Regions from separate parts of the Streptomyces sp. NPDC021093 genome, predicted to be linked through region 1. Evidence: riboswitches for the same ligand, from Rfam matches in the RefSeq annotation. Region 1 holds a riboswitch; each other region holds the start of a gene.

The links. Region 1 has a riboswitch for thiamine pyrophosphate ahead of ACH4SP_RS33540 (thiamine ABC transporter substrate binding subunit). Riboswitches for the same ligand answer to the same signal wherever they lie in the genome.
Region 2: it holds a riboswitch for thiamine pyrophosphate, as region 1 does, so the genes downstream of both, thiO (glycine oxidase ThiO) here and ACH4SP_RS33540 (thiamine ABC transporter substrate binding subunit) in region 1, are expected to answer to the same signal.
Region 3: it holds a riboswitch for thiamine pyrophosphate, as region 1 does, so the genes downstream of both, thiC (phosphomethylpyrimidine synthase ThiC) here and ACH4SP_RS33540 (thiamine ABC transporter substrate binding subunit) in region 1, are expected to answer to the same signal.

What each region holds. Positions count from the first base shown of each region.
Region 1 is NZ_JBIRQJ010000012.1:189,521-192,788, reverse strand. Features, by position in the region: gene ACH4SP_RS33545 (ABC transporter permease) at 1-822, opposite strand, end outside; gene ACH4SP_RS33540 (thiamine ABC transporter substrate binding subunit) at 897-1,991, opposite strand; TPP riboswitch at 2,086-2,192, opposite strand; gene rlmN (23S rRNA (adenine(2503)-C(2))-methyltransferase RlmN) at 2,232-3,268, opposite strand, start outside.
Region 2 is NZ_JBIRQJ010000005.1:228,947-232,214, forward strand. Features, by position in the region: gene ACH4SP_RS17100 (thiazole synthase) at 1-203, opposite strand, end outside; gene thiS (sulfur carrier protein ThiS) at 208-420, opposite strand; gene thiO (glycine oxidase ThiO) at 417-1,631, opposite strand; TPP riboswitch at 1,629-1,741, opposite strand; gene ACH4SP_RS17115 (hypothetical protein) at 1,792-2,133, shown strand; gene ACH4SP_RS17120 (NAD(P)/FAD-dependent oxidoreductase) at 2,201-3,268, shown strand, end outside.
Region 3 is NZ_JBIRQJ010000004.1:187,946-191,213, forward strand. Features, by position in the region: gene thiC (phosphomethylpyrimidine synthase ThiC) at 60-1,826, opposite strand; TPP riboswitch at 1,819-1,954, opposite strand; gene ACH4SP_RS13330 (YibE/F family protein) at 2,050-3,268, shown strand, end outside.

The sequences.
Region 1 (3,268 bases):
CTGGCCGGCGCCGCGCGGCCTGCGCGACGTCTGCGCCGGGTCGACGAGCTTCAGCGCGCTCTCCCGCCGCCGCACCGTCCACGCGTGCACGGCGAGGATCGCGCCCACCGCCGCGAACTGCACCAGCGTCAGCACGGCCGCGGTCGGCAGGTCGAGGAGCTGCGCGGTCTGCCGGTAGACCTCCACCTCCAGGGTGGAGTAGGCGGGCCCGCCCAGGATCTGTACGACGCCGAAGGAGGTGAAGGTGAACAGGAACACCATCAGTCCGGCGGCGGCCACCGCGGGCGCGAGCGCCGGCAGGGTCACCCGCCGCCAGGCCGCGAAGCGCCCCGCGCCGAGCACCCGTGCGGCCTCCTCCTGCCGGGGGTCGAGCTGCGACCACAGCCCGCCCACGGTCCGTACGACCACCGCGTAGTTGAAGAAGACATGGGCCAGCAGGATCGCCCACACGGTGGTGTCGAGCCGCATCCCCCACAGCTCGTCGAGGAGCCCGCCGCGCCCGAGCACCGCCAGGAAGGCGGTGCCGACGACCACGGTGGGCAGCACGAACGGCACGGTCACCACGGCCCGCAGCAGCTGCTTGCCCGGAAAGTCGAAGCGGGCGAAGACGTACGCCGCGGGCAGCGCAAGCACCAGCGTGAGCGCCGTCGAGGCGAGCGCCTGCCAGGTGGTGAACCACAGCACGCCGAGGATGTCCGGGTCGCCCAGCACCTCGCCGATCCGGCCGAGCTGCCAGGCACCGCCGGACTTCAGCCCGCGCCCCACGATGGCGACGACCGGGTAGGCGAAGAACAGCCCGAAGAACGCGACGGGCACGGCCATCAGAGCCAGCCGCACCGCGCTCCCGCGCCAAGAGCCCCGCCGGGCGCCGGCACGGGCGCCCGGTCGGACCTTCCTTACTTCTTCACCAGCGAGGACCACGACTTGACCCACTGCTCACGCTTGTCGGCGATCTTCTTGGGCTCCACCGTCAGCGGCTTGTCGACGACCGCGCCGAACTTGGCGTACACCTCGGGCAGCCTGGTGTCCTTGACCGCCGGGTTGACGAACATCTTCAGCGGCAGGTCCTCCTGGAACTGCTTGCCGATGAGGAAGTCGAGGAGCGCCTTGCCGCCCGCCTCGTTCTTCGCGCCGTCGAGCAGCCCGGCGAACTCGACCTGCCGGAAGCAGGTCCCGGTGGCGACACCGGTCGGCGCCTCCTTCGGCTTCGGGTCGGCGAACAGCACCTCGACCGGCGGGCTGGAGGCGTACGACACGACGAGCGGCCGCTCCGCCTTCGCCTTCTTGCCGCCCGCTGACCCCGAGAACTCCTCGTTGTACGCCTGCTCCCAGCCGTCGACGACCTTGACGCCGTTGTCCTTGAGCTTCTGCCAGTAGCCCTGCCAGCCGTCGTCGCCGTACTGTCCGGCGGTCGCGAGCAGGAAGCCGAGCCCCGGCGACGAGGTCGCGGCGTTCTCGGTGACGAGGAGGTTCTTGTACGCGGGCTTGACCAGGTCGTCGAGCGACTTCGGTGGCGCGAGCTTCTTGTCGGCGAAGTACTTCTTGTCGTAGTTGACGCAGATGTCGCCGGTGTCGATCGGCGTCACCCGGTGCTCGCCCTTGTCGAGCTGGAGGTCCGCGGGTACGCGGTCCAGGCCCTTCGCCTCGTACGGCTGGAACAGACCGTTGTCGAGCGCGCGCGAGAGGAGGGTGTTGTCGACGCCGAAGAAGACGTCGCCGCGCGGCGAGCCCTTGGTCAGGATCTCCTGGTTGAGGGCGGCCCCCGCGTCCCCGCTCTTCAGCACCTTGACCGTGTAACCGGTCTGCTGGGTGAACGCCTTCAGCACCGCGGGCGAGACGGCGAACGAGTCGTGGCTGACCAGGGTGACCGTCTTGGAACCGGCCCCGTCGGCCTTCTTGCCGCCGTCGGACGAACCGCCGCAGGCGGCGAGCGTACTGACGCCGAGCGCGGCGGCCACGGAGATCGCCGCGAGCCTCTTGATGCTGCTCACTGGCTTGATGGTGCTCACTGGTGAATTCCTCCTGGAATGACCAGGAAGAGACGCGGCCCTGCCCACCTCGGGAAAGGTGGGCAGGGCGCAACAGCTTGAGTAACGACCGAACTTCCTACCCAGAATGACCTGGGCAAGGTTCAGAGGGTCTGCAGTAGAGGACTGCACTCTCAGCGCTGTGGCGCTCCCCTGTCGGAATATGCAAATGTGCGGCCCAGCGTACAACCAGGCGCGAACGTGCTAGCGCTCGGACGCCGCCAGCTGGCCGCAGGCCCCGTCGATCTCCTGGCCACGGGTGTCCCGCACGGTCACCGGCACCCCGTGCGCCGCGATCGCCTCGACGAACGCCTTCTCGTCCTCGGGGCGCGAGGCCGTCCACTTGGAGCCCGGCGTCGGGTTCAGCGGGATCAGGTTGACGTGCACCCGCTTGTTCTTGAGCAGCCGGCCCAGCAGGTCACCGCGCCACGCCTGGTCGTTGATGTCGCGGATCAGCGCGTACTCGATGGAGATCCGGCGGCCGGACTTCTCCGCGTACTCCCACGCGGCGTCCAGCACCTCCCGCACCTTCCAGCGCGTGTTGACCGGCACCAGGGTGTCGCGCAGCTCGTCGTCCGGGGCGTGCAGCGACACGGCGAGGCGGCACTTGAAGCCCTCGTCGGCGAACCGCAGCATCGCGGGCACCAGGCCCACCGTGGAGACGGTGATCCCGCGCTGCGAAAGGCCGAGGCCGTCCGGCTCGGGGTCGGTCAGCCGACGGATCGCGCCGACGACGCGCTTGTAGTTGGCGAGCGGCTCGCCCATCCCCATGAAGACGATGTTCGACAGCCGCGCGGGCCCGCCCGGAACCTCGCCGTCGCGCAGCGCGCGCATGCCGTCCACGATCTGGTGCACGATCTCCGCGGTCGACAGGTTCCGGTCGAGACCGGCCTGTCCGGTCGCACAGAACGGGCAGTTCATGCCGCAGCCCGCCTGCGACGAGATGCACATCGTCACCCGGTCCGGGTAGCGCATCAGCACGGACTCGACGAGCGTCCCGTCGTGCATCTTCCACAGCGTCTTGCGCGTGGTCTCCTGGTCGGTCGACAGATGGCGCACGACCGTCATCAGCTCGGGCAGCAGCGCCTCGCGCAGCTTCTCCCGCGAACCGGCCGGGATGTCGGTCCACTCCGCCGGGTCGTGCGCGTACCGCGCGAAGTAGTGCTGGGACAGCTGCTTGGCGCGGAACGGCTTCTCACCGATCTCGGCCACGGCCTCCTTGCGCTCGGCGGGCGTGAGGT
Region 2 (3,268 bases), on a different contig from region 1:
ACCCGGATGCCCAGCTTCTCCAGCACGGACAGCACGGAGCCCCGCACGGACGGATCGAGCCTTCGCATCGCCACCGTCGTCAGCTCGGTCCCGGACGCGACGAGCGACCGCTCCAGCACCTCCAGGCTGGGCGCGCCGCCCGTCCCCATGATGAGCCGGGACGAGAAGCTGGCGCCGCCCAGTTCGAAGAGATCGTCTGCCATGTCGTCAGCCTCCCTGGACCGCGGTGAGCACTTCGACGCGGTCGCCCTCGGCGAGGGCGGTGGCCGCCCACCGGCCGCGCGGCACCACTGTTTCGTTGAGCGCGGCGGCCACGCCCGCGTGCGCGCGCGTGAGCGTCGCGACGAGGTCGCCGAGGGTGGTACCGGCGGAGACCTCGTGCCCCTCGCCGTTCACGGACACGTTCACCGGGGTGCTCATACGGGCTGCTCCTGTCGGTCCTGTCGGTCCTGCTGTTCCTGTCGTACGGGTTCGGAGGCGAAGCGGCGCGGGGTGAACGCCCTCGCCTCCTCGGGGAGTTCGCCGGTGGTCAGCACGTCCGCCATGACGTCCCCGGTGACCGGGGTCAGCAGCACCCCGTTGCGGTAGTGCCCGGTGGCGAGCAGCAGGCCCGGCAGGGCGGTGGGGCCGAGCAGCGGGGCGTTGTCGGGGGAGCCGGGGCGCAGTCCGGCCCGGGTCTCGGTGAGCGGGAGCTCGGTGATGCCGGGGACGAGCTCGTGGGCGTCGCGCAGCAGCTCGTAGACGCCGCCCGCCGTGACGGTGGTGTCCCAGCCGAGCTCCTCCGAGGTCGCGCCGACGACCAGCTCGCCGTTCTCGCGCGGCACCAGATAGACGTGACTGCCGCGCACCACGGCGCGCACCGTACGGCTCAGGAACGGCGCGTACGCGGGCGGCACCGTCAGCCGCAGTACCTGTCCCTTGACCGGGCGCACCGGCGGCAGCACCTCTTGAGGCACTCCGGGGAGCCGCCCGCTGAGCGAACCGGTGGCGAGCACCACCTGGTCGGCGGCGACCTCGGTGCCGTCGGCCAGCAGCGCGCCCGCCGCCCTCTCCCGTACGACGGAAAGCCGCTCGGCCGTCGTACGGTGCAGAACCACCCCGGCCCGCTCGCAGGCCGCCAGAAGGGCCGCTGCCAGCCGCCTCGGGTCGATCTGGTGGTCGCCGTCCACCCGCAGTCCGCCGCGCACGCCCGGCGCGAGCATCGGCTCAAGCCGGCGGCAGTCGCGCCCGCTCAGCCACTCCGACTCCAGGCCCGACTGCCGCTGCAGGGTGTGCAGTTCGCGCAGGTGGGCCCGGTCGTCGGCGTCCAGGGCCACCGCGAGAGTGCCGCACGCGCGGTAGCCGGTGTCCTGCCCCGACGCCTCCTCCAGCTCCGTCACGAAGTCCGGATAGCGGCGGGCGGAGGCGAGGTTGAGGCCGAGCAGGGTCTGCTCGCCGTAGTGGAGTTCGGTGACGGCCGCCAGCATTCCGGCCGCCACCCGGGCGGCGCCGCCGCCGGGTGCGGGGTCGGCGAGCACCGTGCGCAGCCCGCGCTGCGCGGCCCGCCAGGCCGTGACGAGGCCGATGATTCCGCCGCCGATCACCAGGACGTCGTACGGCCGTTGCTCAGAAACGTGTGGGGAAGTCTGCATGGGCGTCCAGCCCCTCCCTTCGCCGGCATGACCCGGATCAGGTTCGTACGGTCGGAGGCCCGGTCAGCCTCCCTCTCAGCCCGGTCGGCCGGGCTCCCGTGAGTGCTTGTACGGTGACCAGACTAGTCCTTGGGTTCAACAGACTGTGAGGGAGCACCCCGTGCCCCGTTCGCTCGACGGACTCGTCCTCGCACCGGTCGCCGACCAGGCCCCGGGGCAGGTCGGCACCCGCACCCGCTTCACCTACCACGAGCAGGACGGCCGGATCTGGGCCGATTACGCGGGCGGGGACGTCGTGCGCGGGCACCTCGTCGGCACGCGCGCGGGGGACCGGCTCGACTTCAGGTACGTACAGCTGAAGCAGGACGGAACGACCTCGTCCGGACATTGCCTGTCCCGGGTCGTGCTGCTCGTGGACGGCCGCGTTCGGCTGGAGGAGAGCTGGGCATGGGAGTCCCAGGAGGGCAGCGGTACGAGCGTCGTCGAGGAACTCCAGTCCTGACTGTGTGTCAGATACGTAAGGTGGTCGGGTGAGCGAGCAGAAGCGAATCGTCGTCGTCGGCGCGGGAATGGCCGGTGTGCAGACCGCCGTGGCCCTGCGGGAGCAGGGTTTCGACGGCCGGATCACACTCATCGGGGCCGAGCCCCACCCGCCGTACGACCGGCCGCCGCTGTCCAAGGCGGTGCTGCTCGGCAAGGCCGAGGGATCGGCCTTCGAGGTCGACTTCGACGCGCTCGGCGTCGAGCTCCGGCTGGGGCTCGACGTCACCGGAGTGCGCCCGGCGGACCACGAGATCGACACCCCCGCGGGGCCGGTTCCGTACGACGCCCTGGTACTCGCCACCGGGGCGGACCCCGTCACCCTTCCCGGCACCTCGGGCGTCCCCGGCGTCCACCTGCTGCGCACCGTCGACGACGCGCGGCGGCTGCGCCCCGTGCTGGACGCGCAGCACGACGTGGTGGTGGTCGGCGCGGGCTGGATCGGCGCCGAGTTCACCACCGCCGCGAGGGAGGCGGGCTGCACCGTCACCGTCGTGGAGGCCGCCGACCGGCCGCTCGCCGGGACGATGCCCGCCGAGATCGCCGCCCCGATGGCCGCCTGGTACGCCGAGGCCGGCGCCGAGCTCCTCACCCACGCGCGCGTGGCGGCGGTCGAGCCGGGCACCGTGCTCCTCGCCGACGGCCGCCGCATCCCGGCCGGCGCCGTCCTCGTCGGTGTCGGCGCCAGACCCGCGACGGCCTGGCTGAAGGGCTCCGGCATCGCGCTCGGCCCGGACGGCTCCGTCACCGCGGACGCGCACCTGCGCACCTCCGTCCCCGACGTGTACGCGGTCGGGGACTGCGCCTCCTTCCCCTCCGGGCGGTACGGCACCCGGCTGCTCGTGCACCACTGGGACAACGCGCTCCAGGGTCCGCGCACGGTCGCCGCGAACATCCTGGGCGGCGCCCCGCTGCCCTACGACCCCGTGCCGTACTTCTGGTCCGAGCAGTTCGGCCGCTTCGTGCAGTACGTCGGCCACCACGCGGACGCCGAGGAGACGGTCTGGCGCGGCGACCCGGCCGGCCCCTCCTGGTCGGTGTGCTGGCTGCGCGACGGCGCCCTGGTGGCCGTGCTCGCGGTGGGCCGCCCGCGCGAC
Region 3 (3,268 bases), on a different contig from region 1:
CCGCGATCGGCAGACCGTGCTCGCCCGGGGGTGCCCCCGGACCCGGCCGGACGACCTGCTCAGTCCGCGATCGGCAGGTAGACCCGGTTGCCGGCCTCGGCGAACTCCTTGGACTTCTCCGCCATGCCGGCCTCGATCTCCTCCGCCGTCCCCCCGTGCTCACGCCGGATGTCGTGCGAGATCTTCATCGAGCAGAATTTCGGCCCGCACATGGAGCAGAAGTGCGCCGTCTTCGCCGGTTCGGCAGGGAGTGTCTCGTCGTGGAACTCCCGGGCCGTGTCCGGGTCGAGGGCCAGGTTGAACTGGTCCTCCCACCGGAACTCGAACCGGGCGTCGCTCAGCGCGTCGTCCCACTCCTGCGCACCCGGGTGGCCCTTGGCGAGGTCCGCCGCATGCGCAGCGATCTTGTAGGTGATGACGCCGGTCTTCACGTCGTCCCGGTTGGGCAGCCCCAGGTGCTCCTTGGGGGTCACGTAGCAGAGCATCGCGGTGCCCCACCAGGCGATCATCGCGGCGCCGATGCCGGAGGTGATGTGGTCGTAGGCGGGGGCCACATCGGTCGTCAGCGGGCCGAGCGTGTAGAACGGCGCCTCCTCGCAGATCTCCTGCTGAAGGTCGATGTTCTCCTTGATCTTGTGCATCGGGACGTGTCCCGGGCCCTCGATCATGGTCTGTACGTTGAAACGCTTGGCGATCGTGTTGAGTTCCCCGAGCGTCTTCAACTCCGCGAACTGCGCCTCGTCGTTGGCGTCCGCGATCGAGCCGGGCCGCAGCCCGTCGCCCAGTGAGTAGGTCACGTCGTAGGCCGCGAGGATCTCGCAGAGCTCCTCGAAGTTCTCGTACAGGAACGACTCCTTGTGGTGCGCCAGGCACCAGGCCGCCATGATCGACCCTCCGCGCGAGACGATGCCCGTCTTGCGGCGCGCCGTCAGGGGTACGTACGCGAGACGCACGCCCGCGTGGACGGTCATGTAGTCCACACCCTGCTCGGCCTGCTCGATGACCGTGTCCTTGTAGACCTCCCAGGTCAGGGCCTCGGCACGGCCGTCGACCTTCTCCAGCGCCTGGTAGAGCGGGACGGTGCCGATCGGGACGGGTGCGTTGCGCAGGATCCACTCGCGGGTGGTGTGGATGTTGCGGCCGGTGGACAGGTCCATGACCGTGTCGGCACCCCACTTGGTCGCCCAGGTCATCTTGTCCACCTCCTCCTCGATGGAGGAAGTGACCGCGGAGTTGCCGATGTTGGCGTTGACCTTCACCAGGAACCGCTTGCCGATGATCATCGGCTCGATCTCCGGGTGGTTCACGTTCGCGGGAAGCACCGCGCGACCTGCGGCGATCTCCTCCCGTACGACCTCGGGGGAGACGTTCTCCCGGATCGCCACGTACTCCATCTCCGGCGTGATCTCCCCGCGCCGCGCGTACGCGAGCTGGCTGACCGCTGCCCCGTCGCGGCCCCGGCGGGGCTGGCGCGGGCGGCCGGGGAAGACCGCGTCGAGGTTCTTCAGGCCCCCGCGCGGGAACGTGTGCTTGATGCCGTCGTCCTCGGGGCGGACCGGGCGGCCCGCGTACTCCTCGGTGTCACCGCGCCCGATGATCCAGTTCTCGCGCAGCGGGGCCAGGCCGCGCCGCACGTCCGTCTCGATGTTCGGGTCGGTGTACGGGCCGGACGTGTCGTACAGCGTCACGTCCTTCCCGTTGGTCAGGTGCACCTGACGGACCGGCACCTTCAGGTCCGGGCGCGATCCTTCGACGTACCCCTTGTGCCAGCCGGGCGTGCGCCCGTCCTGGGCGGAGGCAGGCGTGCGTGCATCCATCGTGGTCATGAGACCTACTCCCTACGCCGGCATTACCCGGTAACAGGTTCGGCGGTCGACGCAGCCTCTTCCGTACGTATGTGTACGGAGGTCAGCGCCCTCTCAGCCCGGTGCTCCGAGCTCCCGCGTGTGCAAAGGTGCCCCCACGCTAACGCCATGCCGGGCGCGCTGAACAGAGGGCCCCCCTCGTTCTTGCGATGATCGGGCGGTGACCCCACCACAGCCGCCGTCCCTGCCGACGCCCCCAGAGACCCCACCCCCACCTGCTCATTCGCACGGCCACAGCCACAGTCACGGCCCTGCGGCACCGGTCTCCAAGCACTTGCGCAAGGTGATCGCGGCGGTGCTGATTCCCTTCGCCACCGCGGTACTCGTCGGGCTCGCGATCCTGTGGCCGGGCGGCGCACCGGCCCACGAGCGCACCGGGGTGGGCTTCGACCGGCAGACCGAGCAGGGCACTGTCGTGAAGGTCGACACCATCGACTGCAAGGGCGCCAACGTCGCCCCGACGCCGGAGCAGCCGCAGCCGCAGGCGCAGGCCGACCCGTCGTCACCACAGAGCGGCGACGGCACCAAGGACGACTGCAAGAAGGCGACGGTCGAGGTCGTCACCGGCGCGGACAAGGGCCGCACCTTCACCGAGATCGTCCAGCCCAGCGCGTCCCGGCAGCTGAAGCAGGGTCAGGGAGTCGTCGTCGCGTACGCCCCGGACGCGCCCCGCGAGCTCCAGTACTCCGTCACCGACGTGGACCGGAAGTTTCCGCTCACCCTGCTCGCCGGGATCTTCGCCCTCGCGGTCGTCGTCGTCGGCCGGCTGAAGGGCGTCATGGCGCTGGTCGCGCTCGTCGCGTCCTTCGCGATCCTGACCCTGTTCATCCTGCCCGCGATCCTCCAGGGCTCGAATCCGCTGATCGTGGCGGTGGTCGGGGCCAGCGCGATCATGCTGATCGCGCTCTACGCCTGTCACGGACTCACCGCGCGCACCTCCGTCGCCGTCGTCGGCACCCTCATCTCGCTGCTGCTGATCGGACTGCTCGGCTCGCTGTTCATCGGATGGGCGTTCCTGTCCGGCAACATCGACGACAACACCGGCCTGATCCACACCCTCTACCCCTCCATCGACATGAGCGGCCTGCTCCTCGCGGGCGTCATCATCGGCTCGCTCGGCGTCCTCGACGACGTGACGGTCACCCAGACCTCCGCCGTCTGGGAGCTGCACCAGGCCGACCCGACGATGGGCCCGCGCGCCCTGTACCGGGCGGCCATCCGCATCGGCCGCGACCACATCGCCTCGGTCGTCAACACCCTTGTCCTCGCCTACGCGGGCGCCGCCCTCCCTCTGCTGCTGCTGTTCTCGATCGCCCAGAGCAGCGTCGGTACGGTCGCCAACAGCGAGCTCGTCGCGGAGGAGATCGTCCGCACCCTGGTCGGCTCGATCGGCCTGGTGGCCT